DNA from 2 places in the Arthrobacter sp. Soil_C_49 genome. Region 2 is predicted to be linked to the other one. Evidence: predicted binding sites of a transcription regulator. Region 2 holds the regulator's gene; the other holds the start of a gene.

Region 1 (10,105 bases), 100 kb from region 2:
CGGCACCACTTCTGCGCCGCCTGCTCAAGCGGGTCCTGGCCGGACGGCAGGCCATCATCATCACCCATGACGTCCTGGACGCGCTGATGTTGGCCGACCGGGTTGTCATCCTCGAGAACGGCAGGATCTCGGAGGACGGCCCCACCCGCGATGTCCTCCAGCGGCCGCGCAGCGCGTTCGCGGCCGGGCTGGCAGGGCTGAACCTGATGACCGGGACTTTCACCGGCAGCGGGATCGAGACCGCCGAGGGCTGGGCGGTGGCCGGCCATGTGGAGGACCCGCCGCTGGAGGACCTGCATGGCCGGCACCTGGCTGACCGGTCGCGCGCCGAAGGGAACACCGCCGCGGTAGCCGTGTTCCCGCCGTCGGCCGTTTCCGTCTTCCTCGATGACGCGCACGGCAGCCCGCGCAACTCTTTTGAGGTGGCCATCACGGACCTCGAACCGCACGGCGACTTCGTCCGGGTCAGGGCGGGAAGCCTCGCGGCCGACATCACTCCTGCCGCGTCGGCAGACCTGGGACTGGTCCCCGGCCTGACGGTGCACTTCGTGGTCAAGGCAACCTCAGTTGCGGTGTACCCGGCCTGATACTGCTTCACTGCCACAGGGCATTACAGAATTAGTCACACTTGGTGACAGTCATCACAAAGGCCGGTAAACTCGGCAAAGGGCGGATAAGCAACCGGCGGGCGGCTTCTGGGGGGAATCACCCGCCGGTTGCTTTGCGGTCCTGGTCAGTGATGTGCCGCGGGCCTACATGCCCGGAAGATCGAGCGTCTCGTACACCTGGATGCTGGCGCCCGGCATCATGAGGTGGGGATGGCCCTCCAGCAGCTTCTCGGCTCCGGCGAGATCCTCCGCCTGGAGGATCGTGTAGCCGCCCAGCCCGGTGTTGGTGTCTGACGAACCGGTTGCGGTGATCTCCTTGCCGGCCCCGAGCGGAGTCCCGAGGTCCACGATGCCATCGCCGGCCCGTTCGGCCCAGGCCATCCAGGCCTTCATCCCCTCCTGGGCGGCTTCCGGCGTGCTCTCGGCCATCTGCGCCTGGGCAGATTGGGGTGCGATGTAGAGAACAACAAACTTTTTCATTGCCTGTCCCGTCTGCAATGCGCCGGCGGCACCGTCCGCCCCGGTCACACGCCCGATCCTAGGGGCATCTTAAGGTCAGGGGAACAGCCAGATCGAGGAGCGTCCCGGCCGGTCAAAAAATTGGTTGTGAGTTCGGAAATAATCTGCACCAAACCAAAGTTGAGCGTAGTAGACTCAAGTTAGACCAACTGCCCCTGAAAGGAGCTCTCTTTGGACGTCAAGTTCACCACCAAGAGCCAGGAGGCTCTTTCGGCTGCCGCCATGAACGCCTCCACCATTGGCAATCCCCAGGTGGAGCCCGCCCACCTGCTCAAGGCCCTCATGGACCAGCGCGAAGGCGTCGCCGTGGCACTTCTGCGCGCCACCGGCGCGGACCCGGACGCCGTCAGCGTCCAGGCGAGCAGCGCCATCAAGGCCTTGCCCGCCACCTCCGGCGGTTCCAGCCAGCAGGCCCAGCTGTCCCGTCCGGCCCTGCAGGCCATCCAAAACGCCAAGGAGGAAGCGGACCGCCTGGGCGATACCTTCGTCTCCACCGAAGTGCTTCTCCTGGGGCTCTCGGCCGGAAATGATGCGGCAGGGCGCTTGCTGCGCGACGCCGGTGCCTCCCATGAGGCTTTGCTCGCCGCCCTGCCGGGTGTCCGCGGCGACCGGAAGGTCACCAACCCGGACCCGGAGAACACCTTCCAGTCGCTGGAGAAGTTCGGCACCGACCTCACTGCGATGGCCCGGGCCGGGAAGCTGGACCCCGTCATCGGCCGTGACACGGAAATCCGCCGGATCGTCCAGGTCCTGAGCCGCCGTACCAAGAACAACCCCGTGATCATCGGCGAGCCCGGCGTGGGCAAAACTGCCGTGGTGGAAGGCCTGGCACAGCGCATTGTGGCCGGTGACGTACCGGAAAGCCTTCGCGGCAAAACCCTGATCGCCCTGGACCTCGCGTCCATGGTGGCCGGCGCCAAGTACCGCGGCGAGTTCGAGGAGCGGCTCAAGGCTGTCCTTGAGGAGATCAAGAACTCCGAGGGCCAGGTCGTCACCTTCATTGACGAGATCCACACAGTGGTGGGCGCCGGGGCAACCGGGGATTCCTCCATGGATGCGGGCAATATGCTCAAGCCCATGCTGGCGCGCGGCGAGCTGCGGCTGATCGGTGCCACCACGCTGGATGAGTACCGCGAGAACATCGAAAAGGACCCGGCCCTGGAGCGCCGTTTCCAGCAGGTGTACGTGGGGGAGCCCAGCGTCGAGGACACCATCGGTATCCTGCGCGGCCTGAAGGAGCGCTACGAGGCGCACCACAAGGTGGCCATTGCCGACTCCGCCCTGGTTGCCGCCGCCACCTTGTCCAACCGCTACATTTCCGGCCGCCAGCTGCCGGACAAGGCCATCGACCTCGTGGACGAGGCCGCGTCCCGGCTCCGGATGGAGATCGACTCCGCCCCCGAGGAGATCGACCAGCTCCGCCGCGCCGTGGACCGGCTCACCATGGAGGAGCTGGCCCTGGAAGGGGAAACGGACGCCGCCTCCGTGGAACGCCTCGCGGCGCTCCGCGCGGACAAAGCGGACAAGGAAGAGGAACTCGCTGCCCTGAACGCCCGCTGGGAGGCCGAAAAGGCCGGCCTCAACCGGGTGGGCGACCTGAAGGCGAAGCTGGACGAACTCCGCAGCGCCGCTGACAAGGCCTACCGCGAAGGTGACCTGGAGACGACGTCGCGCATCCAGTACGGCGAAATCCCGGCGCTCGAGCGCGAGCTGAACGCTGCGGCGGAAGCCGAAGCCGCCGTCGCCGATAAATCCTCACAGATGGTGGCCGAACAGGTGACCGCGGACGATATCGCCGAGGTCATTTCCGCCTGGACCGGCATCCCGGCCGGCCGCATGCTGCAGGGTGAAAGCCAGAAGCTGCTGCACATGGAGGAGGAGCTCGGGAAGCGGCTGATTGGCCAGAAGAAGGCCGTCACCGCGGTGTCCGACGCCGTGCGGCGCGCCCGGGCCGGCATCAGCGATCCCAACCGGCCCACCGGCTCGTTCCTGTTCCTGGGTCCCACCGGCGTCGGCAAGACCGAGCTGGCCAAGGCCCTGGCGGACTTCCTGTTCGACGACGAACGCGCCATGGTGCGGATCGACATGTCCGAGTACGGCGAGAAGCACTCGGTGGCCCGGCTCGTGGGTGCCCCTCCGGGATACGTGGGCTACGAGGAGGGCGGCCAGCTCACCGAAGCCGTCCGCCGGCGCCCCTACTCGGTCATTCTGCTGGACGAGGTGGAGAAGGCCCACCCTGAGGTCTTCGATATCCTCCTGCAGGTGCTCGACGACGGCCGCCTCACCGACGGCCAGGGCCGCACCGTGGACTTCCGGAATGCCATCCTGGTGCTGACCTCCAACCTGGGCAGCCAGTTCCTGGTGGACCCGTCGCTGGATTCCGAGGCCAAGCGGAACGCCGTGATGGCCACCGTGAACGCTTCCTTCAAGCCGGAGTTCCTCAACCGGCTGGACGAGGTGGTGCTGTTCGATCCGCTGTCAGTGGAAGACCTGGCCCACATCGTGGAGCTTCAGGTGGCTGAGCTGGGCCGGAGGCTGCACGAGCGCCGGCTCACCCTTGACGTCACCGAAGGCGCCCGCGCCTGGCTGGCCATGTCCGGATTCGATTCCGCCTACGGCGCCCGGCCGCTGCGCCGGCTGGTCCAGCGGGAGATCGGCGACCGCCTGGCCAAGGCCATCCTGTCCGGCGACATCGCCGACGGGGACACGGTGGTGGTGGACACGGCCACGGACGTGGACGAGCTCACTATCGAAGGACTCGAGGCGCTGTCCGGTCCGGGCGGCGGCCCGGTTCCGGGAACAGGGCTGGTGGTCCGCCGAAAAGACTAGGTGTACTTAGCCCGCAAGGCCTGCGTGCTGTCCTGGTGCTGTGAAGCGCTAGGGCAGCACGCTCGCGTTAACGTTGTTCCCGCCGGGGGAGGTTACGTAGCAGTCCAGCCTTCGGTCCCCTGACTCCCAGCTGGTGGAGCTGGGAAAGCTTCGCTCGTAATTCAGTGTGAACTGGTCTGCGGCAGGCCCCAGTTTTGCCGCCTGGCAGGTTTCCAGGGCCTTGGCCTTGAGGGCCTCGGCGCCTGGGTAGTCGGTTTTTTCGGGGTAGCGGAACACCGCCACCAGCTGGGCGGAGTGGCCGGTGTCGCACGGCACTGCCGTGGATCTCAGCGCCTCCGGGTCGAAATCCGTGAAGCAGTCGCCCAGCGCATAATTGGCAGGCTCCACCTCGCGGGGCAGTGGCAACGGGGTTGCCGGAGGCGTGACGGTTGTCTCCAGCACTCCCAGGGCGGCGGTATCGGTTGTTTCAGGGCCGCCATTGGAGTTCAGCCACAGGGTGAGCCACACCAGCGATCCAATCACCGCGAGCAGCACGACGACGAAGAATGCCTTCCAGAGTCTCCTTCGGTTTTCCTGCTTCCGGCCATCGTCCGGTCCACCGGGATGGTTTGCCTGGCCTTGGTCCTTTATGGTCGGTTCTGCCGCCGGTACGCCATACTCAGCGGCGGGGACCTTGGGGAGGCCTGCGGTAGGCGGCGAGCTGGGCTTGGGCGGGACGTCCTGGTGGTTCACGGGGTGGATCCTCCTGCGATTTCTCCGCGCGGGCAGTCTGTTTGCCGGCCGGCACCAGCAGTTGCTGAATCGACTCTACCGAAGAAAAAAGCCGAATACCGGCCGTGTTTGGGCCGGAATGGTACTGCATGTGACCGGCGTGGCCAGCAAGTGGCAAGCAGGGCCAGCCGAAAGCATGTAATCTAGGTGTACGACAAATTGACCAAACATTCCGGGGCCTCACCTACGCCAAGGTGACCACCTCCGGTCCAAGTACAAAAGGGGGTCACGCCATGGGGCGCGGCCGTCAAAAGGCAAAAGCTACCAAGCAGGCTCGGGATATCAAGTACTACTCCCCGAACACTGACTACTCGGCACTTCAGCGTGAGCTGACGGGTCCAGGCAGTCGTGCCACGAGCCATTATGCGAATGAGCCGGTTGAACCGGATTATTCGGCTTATGTGGATAAGTACGCGGATGATTTGGAAGAAGACGACGACGAGGTAGACACCCGTCGGATCGGCTAGTTGTCGCAATGTGCTGTTGCCGTACTTGGCAGCCCTGTGACGCCGTCGCACGAACGGATCCAAGTCTTTGATCCGGGTCTGTTCATTGGACCAGTGCAACGCTTCTTTTTTGGTACCCGGGTCCGGGCGGATCCCGGGTGCTGACCTCAGTTATAGAGCCCGCTGCCCGCGCCGAAACACCGGCGCAGGCAGCGGGCTTTTGCTATTCCTGGGTTAGCGGCCAAGATGCCGGGGCCAGGGGAACGCCCCGTCACCTCCCGCATTAAATTGGCAGACGCCCCGTCACCTCCTGTGGGAAGCTGGGCAACGCCCCATCACCTCCGGCTTGCGCCGCCACCACAGCTCCGCTTCCGATACCAGCCAGCCCCACCGCCGGCACCGAAGCGAGGACCAGGGTTGCCGCCGGTGCCAGCACGGCCCACGGTGCGCGTTCGACGTAGCCGATCCCTTCTGCCAGGATCAGGCCCCATTCCGGCGACGGCGGCTGCGGACCCAGGCCAAGGAATCCGAGCGCAGCCAGGGCCAGGGCGATACCCGGCAGGCGCAGCATCGCGTGGCGCACCAATGGCCGGATCACGGCCGGCAGGATATAGCGGAGCATGATCCGGGTCCGGCCCACCCCCAGCACCGGGAGGACCTGCACGTATGGCTGTGCGCGGGCTTCCTGGGCCAGGGCAGCGGTGTGCGCCGCCAGCGGCGCCCAGCTTACGGCAGCTACAGCCAGCGCAGCTCCCTGCGCGGAGGGGCCGGTAATTGCTGCAACCACCAGGCCGGCGAGGATGGGCGGCGCCGCGTTGGTGACCTCGAGGGGGCCGGTGGCCGCGCGCGGGAACAGGCCGACGGCGATTCCCACGGCCAGGCAGACCAAGGCGACTGCCATCGCGGTCCCCAGGGTTCCCAATGCGCCGTGACCAACCCGGGCCAGCAAGTCGCGGCCGCTTGCATCCGCTCCAAACGGCAATGCCCATGCGGGCGCGGCCAGGCGGGGATGGGCAGAGGTGTAGGGATCGCGGAGCAGCCCGGCCCCGATGATCAACAGCAAGGCGGCGGCAGCGGCCGCCGGCCCGACGAGCTGCCCGCGGTGCCGTGCCTGGGGCGGTGCAGGAAGCGCAAGTGTGCCGAAGCGGACCGCAGGGCCGATCAGAAGGTACCGCGCCGCCGTCGTCAATGTTCCCACCAGCAGTGCGAGCCCCATCAGCGCCAGCATCCCCGCCTGAAGCGTGGGGATGTCCTGGGCGCTGGCGGCTCCGAGGAGCGCGCGCCCCAGGCCCGGGATGGCGTATACCTTTTCCACCGCAACTGCCCCGCCGGTCAGGCCGATGAGGACCAGCCCCACCTGGGGCAGCACGGCCGGCAGCGCGCGCCGAAGCACTGCCGCGGCCAACGTGAGGCTGCCAGCACCGGCGAGGCGCCAGGTGATCACCCATTTCTCGCCGAATCCGGCACGCAGCGCGTCGGCCAGGAGCAGGCCGATCAGGCCGCCCGCGGGAATCCCCAGCGAGAGGGCGGGCAGGATGGCGTATTCGGGGCCCTGCCAGCCGTACGGAGGGAACCATCTGAGCCAGACGGCATCTGCCACAAGCAACATGGATGCGAGGAGGAACTCCGGCAGTGACGTGAGCGCGGCGGCCAAAGCCCCCGGCGCCGGCCGGTGCCGCTGCCGGAGGCCTTGCATCACGGCAGGTCCGCAGATCAGCAGGGCGATGAGTACGGCCGCAGTGATGGCAAACCCCATCAGCGTCACCGACACACCCAAGGCGGCTGCTACTCCGGGCAGCACCGGCATGTTGCTGATCCAGGAGCTGCCGAAGTCACCGGCGAGGATCGCTTGGACCCACGCCAGCAGCATGGCGACAGGGCCTTGGTCGAGGCCCAGTTCGCTGCGGATGGCGGCCAAGGCCTCGGGTGTGGGCTCCCGGTCCGCATACCTCGCACGGAGGATGGTGTATTCGGCGCCGCGGCCGGACAGCCACGGCAGCATGCCGATCAGTGCCACCAGGCCGAGCAGGGCTGCGGCCCGCGAGGCAGTAGTTTTTAGGGAGCCGGTGGCGGGCATCAGTCCGTGACCCCGGTCCTGCCGGTGATCAGGGCACGCTCCCGGGGGTCCCGCTCCACTCCTTGCACGCGGATGGATTCGCCTTGGAGGACACGTTCGTGGAGCAGCGGGATGGCGGCGTCGCGGGCCAGGATGAGGCTTTCCGCCGCGGCGATGGCGGTCCGGCGCCCCGGCCCGGCGGGCATACCGGCGGCTTTGGCCAGGGCGGCATCAACCGCGGGATCGCAGAACTGGGAGATGTTGAAGGAGCCGGCGCAGGAGAAATCGCTGTAGAGGTAGGCAACGGGGTCCCCGGAATCCAGGACCGTGGCGCGGGAGAGGATGAACGCATCGAATGAGCCCGCAAGAGCATCTGCCTCGATGTGCTGGTACTCGCGGACATCCTGCTCCACGACAAATCCTGCGGCTTCAAGCTGCTGCTCCAGCTGGACGGCCACCTCGGGCAGTTCTGCACGGTCCGTGAAGGTGCCGAGCCTTATGGCGGTCCCCTTCACAGCGGTGGCGGCAACCCGGCCGGCCAACGCTGCGGCGTAGACTTCACTGTTCCGCTCCCCGGCTGCCCAGGGGAGGGCCGGGCCGAGCAATCCGGCAGCTTGGTCTGCCCGGCCTTCATAAACCCGGTCCACGATGGTGCCGGCGTCGATTGCCTGCCTTGCTGCGGCGCGGACGGCCGGGTCGGCAAAGGGACCGGAGGACGTATTGAGGTACAGCGTGTTAGTGCGTGGCGTGGGAACCTCGTGCACCAGTGCGGGGTCGATTTGGGCGACCTGGCCCACGGGGATGGCTTCCACGATGTCCGCATCACCGGTCCGCAGTGCGGCTGCCCGGGCTGTTCCGTCCGGAACGAACTGCACGTCCACGCCATCGGCTTCCGCCTGCTCGCCCCAATAGCCGTCGAAGCGGTCCAGCCTCGCAGACGAGGTGCCGTCCACTGAAACCAGCCGGAAGGGCCCGGTACCGGCGTTCACCGGATTGACTACGCCATCCTTGTAGGCTGAGCCCGCCAGGATGGCCAGCTGGGGGCTGGACAGCCGCTGGGGCAGCAAAGGATCGGGAACCGCCGTCGTGATGGTCACGGCGGCTGGACCATCCGCCCGGGCTGTGAGCTCCACCCCATCCAGGATCCTCGGCTTGGGGCTCGCCTGTGCTGCAGCAGTCAGCGAAGCAACAACTTCCGCGGATGTCATGGCCGATCCGTCGTGGAACTGCACACCGTCCCGCAGCGTGAAGCGCCACGAAATCTCATCAATCTGCTCCCATCCGGTCGCCAGCGAGGGCACGGCTTCGCCCAGATCATCGAGCACCACCAGGGTTTCGGCGGTCTTCCAGCGGGAAAGCTTAAAGGCGTCGTCGCTCAGGGGTGACAAGCCGGAACGGGGTGGCTGGAGCATGGCCAGCTTAATCCGGTCCTCCCCGTTTCTGCTGTCCGCAGCCTGGTTGGTTCCGGCGAAGCATCCGGTCAAGCTTGTGGCCAGCAGGAGGGTTGCAAGTGTGGCTAGGCACGTTTTGGATCGTCTTTTGGGCACGTTGATTACCTGTTCCGCAGATTGAAGGTGCAGTGGAGAGGCAGGTGCTGGATGCCCCTGGCCTTGAGTTTGAGGGTTCAGCGTTGTGGGGGCAGGAGCCTGGAAAGTCCGACGGCGGGAATCGCCGTGAGTGCCGCCATCACCGCCCAGGGCCAAACGGCGTCGGGGCCCGGCTGGGTGGCGCCCGAGTAAAGCGGTCCGAGGACGAAGTTGCCCAACAGCACCGCACAGCCGCCCATGCTGGCCAGGAGTCCGTAGTAGATGCCGGAGCTTCGGCCGCGGGCAAAGTCCAGGACCAGCGGCATGGCCACCGGTCCGATGCACATGTGCCCCAGGCAGAGCCCCGCCACCAGCAGCAACGGCGGAAGCAGTTGCAGCGGGCCGGTGGCCGGATACTGGGCGAGCACTGCCATGGTGGCGAACGCCAGGCCCTTGAGCGTGAAGCCCACGGTGAGCGCACGCCCTGGACCCAGCCGGTGCGTCAGCCGGGAAATGGGCCACTGCAGCGCCACGGTCATAAGGGACGCGACGGCGAACAGGCCGGCAAGTGCCTCCGGTCCTGCGCCGCTCCGGGTCAGCTCGATGGGAAGGCCGAAGTAGAGCTGGTTGTAGGCCAGGAGGTTCACGCTGTAGAGGGCTGCGAAGGTTACGAAGCGTTTGTCCCGCAGCATCGCCGGGACGCCATCACCGTGCATGCTGCCAGCACCCTGCGGCCCCCCGGTGCCCTGGGACGCGGTGTCACCTTGCGGCCCGCCGTCACTCTGTGCGGCGGCGGCAAGGGGGGTGGCGGAATCCAAGGGGGCGGAATCCAGGTTGCCGGGAGCGGGTTTTACTGCTCCCGCAGGGATGCCCTGCCATAGAACGCCGGTCATCACGGCAAAGACCGCGGCCCCGGCCAGCGCTGCCCAGCTGAAGGACAGGCCCAACAGCAGGGCGCCTGCCAGCGGGCCGGCAACGGCGCCGATTTCCCCGCAGATGGCGAGGAGCGCAAAAAGTCCCGGTGCCTTCCCGCTGGTGTTCCGCCGTCGTTCTTCTGCCCCGCCCACCAGGGACTCCAGCGCCGGTGAGAACAATGCGCCGCCCATTCCGGTGAGGACAGCGCCGAGGAGGAACAGCGGAAAGCTGCCGGCCAGGGCCAGGGTGAGGTAGCCGCAGATGCGGACCAGGCAGCCCACCAGCATGACGCGGCGAGGGCCCCACCGGTCCGTGATCATCCCGCCCACCAGGAAAAGTCCTTGCTGGCTGAAGACCCTGGCGCCCAGCACCACGCCCACGGCAGTGGCGGTCATACCGAAGTCCCGGGTCATCACCAGTGCCAGGAACGGCACC
Region 2 (10,105 bases):
CTACTTTTTCCTTTTCCCCTCCCTGGCGATCTTCACGCTCGCCGTCACCCTGCCGGCCGTCCTCGGATTCATCTACAGCTTCACGAATTCCGTTGGCTTCGGCGACTTCGACTTCATCGGCATCCGAAACTTCATCGCGGTGTTCCAGGATGAGGGAGTCCTCAGCGCCTACGGCTTCACGCTTGGTTTTGCTCTCGTGACCGTCATCGTCGTAAACGCTGTCGCCTTCCTTCTGGCTCTGGGGCTTACGTCCCGTGTCCGCTTCCGGACCGCGCTGCGTACGGTATTCGTGATCCCGATGGTCATCTCGGGCATCGTCATCGCGTTCGTCTTCCAATACCTCTTCTCGAACTCGCTGCCCCTCGTGGGCCAAGGCCTGGGCATCGAACCGCTGGCGACGAGCATCCTCGCCAACCCCGACCTCGCGTGGCTGGCGATCGTCTTCGTCGCGGCGTGGCAGTCGATTCCGAGTGCGATGCTGATCTACATCGCAGGGCTCCTTACGGTACCCGCCGAGGTTTACGAGGCAAGCTCCATCGACGGCGCAACGCCCTGGCACAACCTGCGGCACATCACCCTGCCGCTCGTTGCCGGGTATGCCGTGATCAACATGGTTCTCGGTTTCAAGAACTACCTCAACGCCTATGACATCATCGTGGGCCTCACCGACGGCGGCCCCGGCGTGTCCACCCGCAGCGTCGCGATGTCGATCTTCCGCGGCTTCGAAGGCGGCGACTACGCGTACCAGATGGCCAATGCCGTGATCTTCTTCCTCATCAGCATCGTCATCGCACTCATCCAGCTTCGCTTCACCCGTGGCAAAGGAGGGATCGCAGCATGAGCAGCGCACCCAGCACCATCACAGCAGGACCCGCCGCCGGAACCAGCGAAGCGGTCCGCGCCGGCCAGGAGCGCAGCAACTGGCCCGTCACCATCATCCTGATCGTCTGCACGCTTAGCGTGCTCGTCCCCCTGTACGTCACCCTCAGCATGGCGTTCAAGACCACCGGCCAGGCGGTGGACGGCAACGCCTTTTCGCTGCCGAACCCCCTAACCTTCGACAGTTTCGTCCAGGCATGGACGCTCACGAACTTCCCCCGCGGCTTCGCGATCTCGGTGTTTGTGTCCGTCACGGCGGTAGCGGGCGAAATCATCGTGTCGGCGCTGGCAGCCTACGCGATCGTCCGCAACTGGGACCGCCGGCTCTTCCGCTGGTCCTTCTTCTACCTGCTCGCGGCGATGTTCATCCCGTTCCCCGTGGTGGCGCTGCCGCAGATCCAGCTCACCGGCCTCGTGGGACTGGACAACCCGCTGGGCGTGGCAATCCTGCACATCGTGTTTGCCCTGGCGTTCAACACGATGCTCTTTACCGCGTTCCTGCGCTCCATCCCGGTGGAACTGGAGGAAAGCATGCGCATTGACGGCGCCGGGACGTGGCAGGTGTTCTGGAGGCTGATCTTCCCCCTGCTCGGACCCATGAGCGCAACAGTGGGCATCTTCGCATTCATCGCATCCTGGAACGACTTCATGATGCCCTCACTCATCATCTCCGACCCCGAACTGCAGACGATCCCGGTGTTGCAGAAGATGTTCCAGACACAGTTCAGCAACAGCTACAACGTCGCCTTCGCTTCGTACCTGATGGCGATGGCCCCCGCGATCGTCGTCTACCTGTTCACCCAGCGCTGGGTGATGGCCGGCCTGACCCAAGGCGCCGTGAAGTGAGCCCAACCGCGACACCGACCGCAATCAAAGTAAAGGAACCAGTCTTGCCCTCCATCGCCATCCAGGAAACCAGCGACGTGCACGTGAACATGGCCGATCCCAACTGGTGGCGGCAGGCCTCGGTCTACCAGATCTACCCCCGCAGTTTCTCCGACTCCAACGGTGACGGCATCGGTGACATCAACGGCATCACCGCCAAAGTTCCGTACCTGAAATCCCTGGGGATCGACGCCGTCTGGCTGAGCCCGTTCTACCCTTCGGCCCTCGCGGACGGCGGCTATGACGTGGACGACTATTGCAACGTTGACCCACGGCTCGGCACGCTGGAGGACTTCAGCGGCATGGCTTCCGCCCTCCACGCCGTCGGCATCAAGCTGATTGTGGACATCGTGCCCAACCACTCCTCGAACCGTCACGAGTGGTTCCAGGAAGCCCTCGCCTCGCCCAAGGGGTCTCCCGCCCGCGACCGCTACATCTTCAGGGACGGGCTGGGCGAAAACGGCGAGCTGCCGCCGTCGGACTGGGACTCCGTCTTCGGCGGTCCCGCGTGGGAGCGCATCACCGAACCCGACGGCACGGCCGGCCAGTGGTACATGCACATCTTCGCTAAGGAACAGCCCGACTTCAATTGGGACAACACCGAAGTCCGCCAGGACTTCCTGAAGACCCTGCGCTTCTGGTCGGACCTCGGCGTGGACGGCTTCCGCATCGACGTCGCCCATGCCCTGACCAAGAACCTCGAGGAGACCCTGCCCACCAAGGCAGACCTCGAAGCCCAGGGCGAGGCGCTTTACCTTGCCGGCGCACATCCGTACTGGGACCGTGACGAAGTCCACGGGATCTACGCCGAGTGGCGGAAGGTCTTCAACGAATACAACCCGCCGCGCACCGCCGTTGCCGAAGCCTGGGTGCACGCGGACCGCCGTGCCCGTTATGCCAGCCCTGAGGGGCTGGGCCAGGCCTTCAACTTCGACCTGCTGCAGGCAGATTTCGACGGCGCCCAGTTCCGGCAGATCATCACCAAGAACCTCGCCGAGGCTGAGGCCTCCGGTGCGTCCTCCACGTGGGTGTTCTCAAACCACGACGTCGTCCGCCACGCAACACGCTACGGGCTTCCCGTGTCCAAATCTTCGGCCGAGGACGGGATCATGGCCGGCGAGGCCGGCAAGCAATGGCTGCTCGCCGGCGGCAAGCAGGAAGACGTGGACGTCGAACTCGGCCTGCGCCGCGCCCGCGCCGCCTCGCTGTTAATGTTCGCTCTCCCGGGCTCCGCGTACCTGTACCAGGGCGAGGAACTGGGCCTGCAGGAAGTGGGCAGCGAAATTCCCGACGCCGAACGCCAGGACCCGGCCTTCTTCCGCAACAAGGGCGTGGAAGTCGGGCGGGACGGTTGCCGCGTCCCGTTGCCCTGGACAGCGTCGGGCAGTTCCTTCGGATTCGGGACGGGCGGTGCGCACTTACCGCAACCAGACTGGTTCGCCAGCCATTCAGTGGAAGTCCAGGAAGCCCAGGAAGACTCAACGCTGTCCCTATACCGCAGGGCGCTGGCCCTGCGGTCACAATTTCAAACCGCTGAAACGCTGGAATGGCTGGAAACCGGGAGGTCCGACGTCCTGGCCATCCGACGTCCCAACGGCTGGACCTCCGTAACGAACTTTGGCACGGAAGCCTATAAGCTGCCCGCCGGCCAGGTACTGGTTTCCAGTTCGCCACTCGAAGCAGGTTCCCTGCCCCAAGCCACCACTGCCTGGCTCCAGCCGTAGCCGTGATGGGAGCTGAAGCCACCTCCCCGAGCACTGCGTGGCGGCCCGGCTCCTGGGCTCTTGTGCATGCGCGAGTACCATATCCGCATGGAAGCCCTTCACATCGCGCCAGGTGAAGGAGACGCGCTGGGCAGTTTCGGATCCATGTTCGTTCACGGGATGCAGCACATCCAGGGCGGCACTGACCACCAGCTGTTCCTGCTCACCCTTCTGCTGGTGGCTCCGCTGATGGCTTCCGGCCGCCGTTGGGGCGGAGCTGCGCGGGCGAAGGACGCCGTGCGCCGCATCGCAGCAATGACCCTCGCTTTTACGGTAGGACATTCGGTCACCCTGGCTTTAGGAACCCTCGGCGTTCCCGTTCCAACCGGGCCCGTCGAAGCGCTCATCGCGGTCAGCATCCTCGTTGCAGCCGCCCACGCCATCGCGCCTGTTTTCCCCGGCAAGGAGACCTTCGTTGCGGGATTCTTCGGCCTGATCCACGGCCTGGCTTTCTCGAACACCCTCCGCGAATTCGACCTCAGCGGACTCAACCTCGGGCTCTCGCTCCTTGCCTTCAACCTGGGCATTGAAGCCATGCAGCTGGCAGTGGTCGGCCTGGTGCTCCCGCCCCTGATCCTGATTGCCAAGGCAGGGCGCTACACGATTCTGCGCCTGGTCTCGGCGTCGGTCTCGGCCGTCGCCGCCGTGGGTTGGCTCCTGGCCCGGCTTGGGCTGCCAAACACCGTGGGCGACGTGGCCGACCGGTTTGGCCTGGTTTCGCTCCCCGCACTGGTGGTGCTGCTGTGGATTGCTGCCCTCCTCAGCTTTTCGTTCGCCCGGGAACAGGACGGAACCGTCGCCGTCCGGAGGGCTGAATGAGGCTGCCCGGGCGCATCCGTCTTTGACTCTGCCGCCTGTCCCTTACAAGAGCTGTTCCTTCCACGACAAGGGTCCTGCGCATAAAGACAAGCCGTCGGCGCGGCCCGCCAGCCAGACTGGGAGCAACCCGCCGGCCATCCGGCAAGCGCCTGACTACTCGAAGTGGAGTACCCCATGGAAACTTACGATGCCCTTCTGGCGTCCATTTCTCCCGCCTCCGGCACCGGACGGACCATTCTGGATCCGGCCACCGGTGGGGCCGTGGGCGAGGCGCCCATCCACTCCCTCGAAGACCTCGAACAGGCCGTTGCCGACGCCCGGGCAGCCCAGCCCGCGTGGGCTGCGTTGGGCCACGACGCCCGATCCGCCGCGCTCCTGAAAGCAGCCGACGCCGTCGAACGCTCCGCCGAAGAGCTCGCCCGGCTGCTCTCCCGCGAGCAGGGCAAACCCCTCAACGGCCCCAACGCCCGCTTCGAAGTGGGCGCCTGCGCGGCATGGCTGCGCGCCGCGGCCGCCACCGCACTGGAACCGGAAACGCTGGTGGACGACGGCGAAACGTACGCCGAGCTGCACTACAAGCCCATCGGCGTTGTCGGCGCCATCGGCCCGTGGAACTGGCCCATGATGATCACCGTCTGGCAGATCGCACCCGCCCTGCGCATGGGCAACGCCGTGGTCGTCAAGCCCTCCGAGTACACCCCACTGAGCGTCCTGGCACTCATCAAAGTCATCAACGAAGAACTGCCCGAAGGACTCCTCACCGCCATCAACGGAGGACGCGACGCCGGCGCCCGCCTGGCCGAACACCCCGCCATCGGCAAAATCATGTTCACCGGATCCACCGCCACAGGCAAAGCCATCATCAAATCCTCCGCGGACACCGTCAAACGCCTCACCCTCGAACTCGGCGGCAACGACGCCGGCATCGTCCTGCCCGACGCCGACCCCAAAGCCATCGCCGAAGACCTCTTCTGGGGCGCCTTCATCAACACCGGCCAAACCTGCGCCGCACTCAAACGCCTCTACGTCCACACCGACATCTACGACGCCCTCTGCGAAGAACTCACCACCGTCGCCGCAGCCATGCCCATGGGCAACGGCCTGGACGAAAACAACGTCCTGGGCCCCCTGCAGAACAAGACCCAGTACGACATCGTCACCAACCTCGTGGAAGCAGCCAGGGCTTCCGGGGCCCGCATCCTCCTCGGCGGCAACCCCAACACCAGCCAGCCCGGCTACTTCTACCCCACCACCCTGGTAGCGGACATCGACAACAACAACCCGCTCGTGGCAGAGGAACAGTTCGGCCCCGCCCTGCCCATCATCAAATACAGCACCATCGACGAAGCCGTGGAAAAAGCCAACGGACTCGACGTCGGACTCGGCGCCTCCGTCTGGTCCGCCAACCGTGACGCCGCCCGCGAAGTCGCCGCACGCCTCCAGGCCGGCACCGTCTGGATCAACAAGCACGGCGCCGTGGACCCGCGGATCCCCTTCGGCGGGGCCAAACAATCCGGCTACGGCCTCGAGTTCGGCGTCGAAGGCCTCAAGGCCCTCGGCGTCCCCCAGGTCATCAACGGCTGATAGGGCTACCCCATCGCGGGGGCAGCGGCGGTCCGGCCCGAGAGCTGGCGCCGGGCCCAGCGGGCCAGCTTTTTGCCCTTGCCCTTCCACCAGTTGTCCTCGTCCTTGTCGTGGTGCAGCCGGAAAATGATGGCCATGAGCACAAACATGCCCATCACCACATCGATCCAGGAAGCCAGCACCAGGGCAATCAATACGGTCACCCCGTTGGCAATGATGGACGGAACAGCGAGCGTCCGGAAGACGGTGCTGGCCACGTAGCGCCGGTGGGACCGCGGCACGGACAAGGCCCGCACCATGTCGAAGCACACGCATACCACCACCACCGTCTGGCCGAGCGCCAGCAGGATCTGGCCGGGAATCGAGCCGCTGAACGCGGACACTGCTTCCATGCCCGGGCTCATCGGAAAACCCTGGTGCCTTTGCGGCAGGAAACCTGCCCGTGGGTACCAAACATAAAAACCCCCAGAAACTTGGAACCACTGCTGCTGATCCAGCGGCAGTGGTTCCATTCAAGTTTCCGGAGGTAAAAGCGTCACGAGTAGTGGGTACTCGAATTTCGGCCGGCCCTCTTAAAGCGGTACCTATTTGCCGATCGCCCGCGGTCGCCAGAGCACCACGGCCTGGGACCGCGGCCGGGGGCGCTGCCCACGGGCCAGGCTGACCACGTCTCCCGCGGCGCCTGCCGCGAAAATCCGGGAATCGAACGGCTGCGGGCGCCGGCTGAGTTCCTCGGAGAGTTCCGAGACCCGGCGCTGCAGGGCGGCCACCTGGTTTTCGAGTTCCAGGATCCGCTTGATGCCTTCGAGCGAGACGCCTTCCTGGGACAGCCGCTGCACTTCGCGCAGCATGTTGACGTCCCGCTGCGAGTACCGGCGGGACTTGCCGGGCGCGCGGCTGGGCGAAACGATGCCCAGCCGGTCGTACTGGCGGAGCGTCTGGGGGTGCATGTCCGCCAGTTCAGCCGCCACCGATATCACGAAGATCGGCTGGTCCGAGTTTATGTTCGCGGCGTTGATGTCCACGGCTCACCCGCTGCTAAAGCCGGGCCTTGGCGGCCAGGCCCTCTCGGACGTCGGCATCGGATGTGGCTTCGGCGAACGCCTTGACCGCGGCCTCGGCGTCCTTGTTCAGGTTCTTGGGAACCGCGACGTCGATGGTCACCAGCAGGTCGCCGGTCGCCTTCGACGTCTTCACGCCTTTGCCCTTCACCCGCAAGGTACGGCCCGACGGCGTCCCTGCCGGCACTCGGACCCGCACCTTGTCGCCGTCTATAGTGGGCACTTCGATGTCGGCGCCCAAAGCAGCCTCCGGGAAGGTGACCGGAACGTGGATGCGCAGGTTGTCGCCGTCGCGCGTGTAGAACGGGTGCGGCTGGACCGAGACGGTCACCACCAGGTCGCCGTTGCCGGCGGGACCGGGCTGGCCCTTGCCGCGCACCCGGACCTTCTGGCCGTCCTTGATGCCGGCGGGGACGCGGACGTCGATGACGTCGCCGCTGGGCTCGCGCAGGCCGATCGTGGTGCCCTTGATGGATCCTGCAAACGAGATGCTGGTGGACGCCGTCCGGTCTGCGCCTTTCTGCGGGGCGCGCTGGAAGCCCGTCTGGCCAAAGCCGCCGCCGAACAGGTCGGCGAACTCGGGTGGAATGCCGCCGGCGGACGGGTTGAAGCCGCCCGCGTGCCGGCCGGTGTTGCCTGTGAAAAGGCCGCCGAACAGGTCCTCGAACCCGCCGTTCGCGGCACCGGCGCCGCCGGGAGCGAAGCGGGCTCCGCCGCCCATCGCCCGGATAGCGTCGTACTGCTGGCGCTCGTCGGGATCGGAAAGTACGGAGTAAGCCTCGGAGATGTCCTTGAACTTCTTCTCGGAAGCAGTGTTCCCCGAGTTGGTATCAGGGTGATGCTGCCGCGCAAGCTTCCGGTAGGCCTTCTTAATGTCGGCGTCGGAAGCGTCCTTGGCAACACCAAGGATCTTATAAAAGTCCTTGTCCACCCAATCCTGGCTAGCCAATGGCGTTTCCTTTCTCGTACTTCTTAAAGTTGTACCCACGCTCTCCGCGCTGCATGGGCCCCCGCCCCTACGCCGGCTGGCTTTGGATCTGCGATCCCAAGCCAGCCGGCTCCGATAGGCCCGATGCCACTCCCGGGGCCCATACAGCGCTGCGAGCTTGTGGTCATCTCACCTTAGGTGACACGAACGCCGAACGCCGGAGCGGATGAGGGGGCCCGGGAGTGGCTTCGGGCCTGCCGTAGCGTGGCGGCTGCGGTCCGTAGGACCAAAGCCGCCACGCGAAGGGGCGGGGCCCCCTCATCCGCGGAGGCGTGGAGGTGACCCTTACGCCGGGACAGCCACGATGACCTGCGCGGCGCGGAGGACTCGGTCGCCTGACTTGTAGCCGGAGCGGAGTACCTGGCTGACGGTGTCGACTTCCAGGTCCTCGCCGGGCTGCTGGATGAGGGCCTCGTGGATCGTGGGATCGAACTCCACGCCGGTCTCATCGATGCGTACCAGGCCGTACGTCTTCAGCGCGTTCTCCAGCTTGGTGGCGATCGCGGCGAAGGGTCCGTCCGTGAGGTCACCGTGCTGGCGGGCGGCGTCGATATCGTCCAGAACCGGGAGCAGCGAGTTCAGGACGCCGATGACGGCCATCTCCCCTGCCACGGCCCGGTCACGTTCAACGCGCTTGCGGTAGTTGACGTACTCGGCCTGCAGGCGGAGGAGATCGTTCTTCAGCTCGACCGCCTCGGCGCTGCCTGTCCCCGCCGGAACACCCTGGGCCACGGACTCCTCAGCCGGAACCTCGATGCCGTTGAGGATTTCCTCAGCCTGGGCCAGCGCATCGCCGTCGTCCTCGGAGCCTGCGCCGGGGGCAGACTGGCTGCCCTCAGCCTGGCCGCCCTCGGGGTGCCGGGCCTGGCCGGTCACCGGGTCAACCTTGCGGTTGTCCCGGATGACCGGTTCCTGGTGGCCGTTGCCCTGCTGGTCCTGGAGGTGCTCTTCACGCGGTGACGTGTTGTGCTCTTCCTCGTTACCGTGATGCGGCATGGTTACTTCTTCGCTTCGTCTTCGTCGATGATTTCGGCGTCGACGATGTCCTCGTCAGCAGCCTTGTCACCTGCGGCACCACCGGCGGCACCTTCAGCGCCTGCGGAAGCACCGGCACCGTCCGGCGAACCGGCCTGGGCGTAAATGGCCTCGCCCAGCTTGGTCTGCGATGCCTGCAGCTTCTCGAAAGCGGTCTTCACTGCGGCGTCGTCGGTGCCTTCAAGTGCCTTCTTCAGGTCGTCGACGTCGGTCTGAACCTCGGTTTTGACCTCTTCAGGCAGCTTGTCGGCGTTGTCGGCAATCAGCTTGTCCACCGAGTAGGCGAGCTGCTCGGCGGAGTTGCGGGTGTCCGTTGCCTCACGGCGGGCCTTGTCCTCGGCGGCGTGCTCCTCGGCGTCACGGACCATGCGGTCGATGTCTTCCTTGGAGAGCGCGGTGCCGCCGGTGATGGTCATGGACTGTTCCTTGCCGGTGCCCTTGTCCTTCGCGGAGACGTGGACGATGCCGTTGGCGTCGATGTCGAAGGTGACCTCGATCTGCGGGATGCCGCGCGGAGCCGGCGCGATGCCGGTCAGCTCGAACGTGCCCAGCGGCTTGTTGTCGCGGGTGAACTCACGCTCGCCCTGGAAGACCTGGATGGCCACGGACGGCTGGTTGTCGTCAGCGGTGGTGAAGGTCTCGGACCGCTTGGTGGGGATGGCGGTGTTGCGCTCGATCAGGTGCGTCATCACGCCACCCTTGGTTTCGATGCCGAGGGACAGCGGGGTGACGTCGATCAGCAGGACGTCCTTGCGCTCACCCTTCAGCACACCGGCCTGGAGGGCTGCGCCAACGGCCACAACCTCATCCGGGTTCACACCCTTGTTCGGCTCCTTGCCACCGGCCAGTTCCTTTACCAGGTCGTACACGGCGGGCATACGGGTGGAACCACCAACGAGCACGATGTGGTTGATGTCGGAGAGCTTGATGCCGGCTTCCTTGATCACATCGTGGAACGGCTTCTTGGTGCGCTCCAGCAGGTCCTTGGTGAGGTCCTGGAACTTGGCGCGGGTCAGCTGCTCGTCCAGGTGGACCGGGCCGTCGGGGGTGACGGAGAGGTACTGGAGCGAGACGTTGGTGCTGGTGGAGGA

Evidence for each region. Region 2 encodes HspR, which represses chaperone genes until heat shock. Its sites were predicted from a motif close to AAGTTGAGTCNNNNNGACTCAACTT; they were not measured.
Region 1: the regulator HspR is predicted to act here: its motif matches at 1,245-1,269, upstream of clpB (ATP-dependent chaperone ClpB).

The regions. Positions count from the first base shown of each region.
Region 1 covers NZ_JBDGJZ010000010.1:125,552-135,656, forward strand. The annotation lists gene AC3A4Z_RS16265 (sulfate/molybdate ABC transporter ATP-binding protein) at 1-587, shown strand, start outside; gene AC3A4Z_RS16270 (YciI family protein) at 753-1,136, opposite strand; gene clpB (ATP-dependent chaperone ClpB) at 1,299-3,956, shown strand; gene AC3A4Z_RS16280 (septum formation family protein) at 4,005-4,688, opposite strand; gene AC3A4Z_RS16285 (DUF3073 domain-containing protein) at 4,961-5,194, shown strand; gene AC3A4Z_RS16290 (ABC transporter permease subunit) at 5,457-7,250, opposite strand; gene AC3A4Z_RS16295 (ABC transporter substrate-binding protein) at 7,250-8,641, opposite strand; gene AC3A4Z_RS16300 (MFS transporter) at 8,854-10,105, opposite strand, start outside.
Region 2 covers NZ_JBDGJZ010000010.1:21,131-31,235, reverse strand. The annotation lists gene AC3A4Z_RS15840 (carbohydrate ABC transporter permease) at 1-841, shown strand, start outside; gene AC3A4Z_RS15835 (carbohydrate ABC transporter permease) at 838-1,725, shown strand; gene AC3A4Z_RS15830 (glycoside hydrolase family 13 protein) at 1,815-3,488, shown strand; gene AC3A4Z_RS15825 (HupE/UreJ family protein) at 3,576-4,346, shown strand; gene AC3A4Z_RS15820 (aldehyde dehydrogenase family protein) at 4,521-5,930, shown strand; gene AC3A4Z_RS15815 (hypothetical protein) at 5,936-6,322, opposite strand; gene AC3A4Z_RS15810 (heat shock protein transcriptional repressor HspR) at 6,515-6,949, opposite strand; gene AC3A4Z_RS15805 (DnaJ C-terminal domain-containing protein) at 6,969-7,940, opposite strand; gene AC3A4Z_RS15800 (nucleotide exchange factor GrpE) at 8,265-8,975, opposite strand; gene dnaK (molecular chaperone DnaK) at 8,978-10,105, opposite strand, start outside.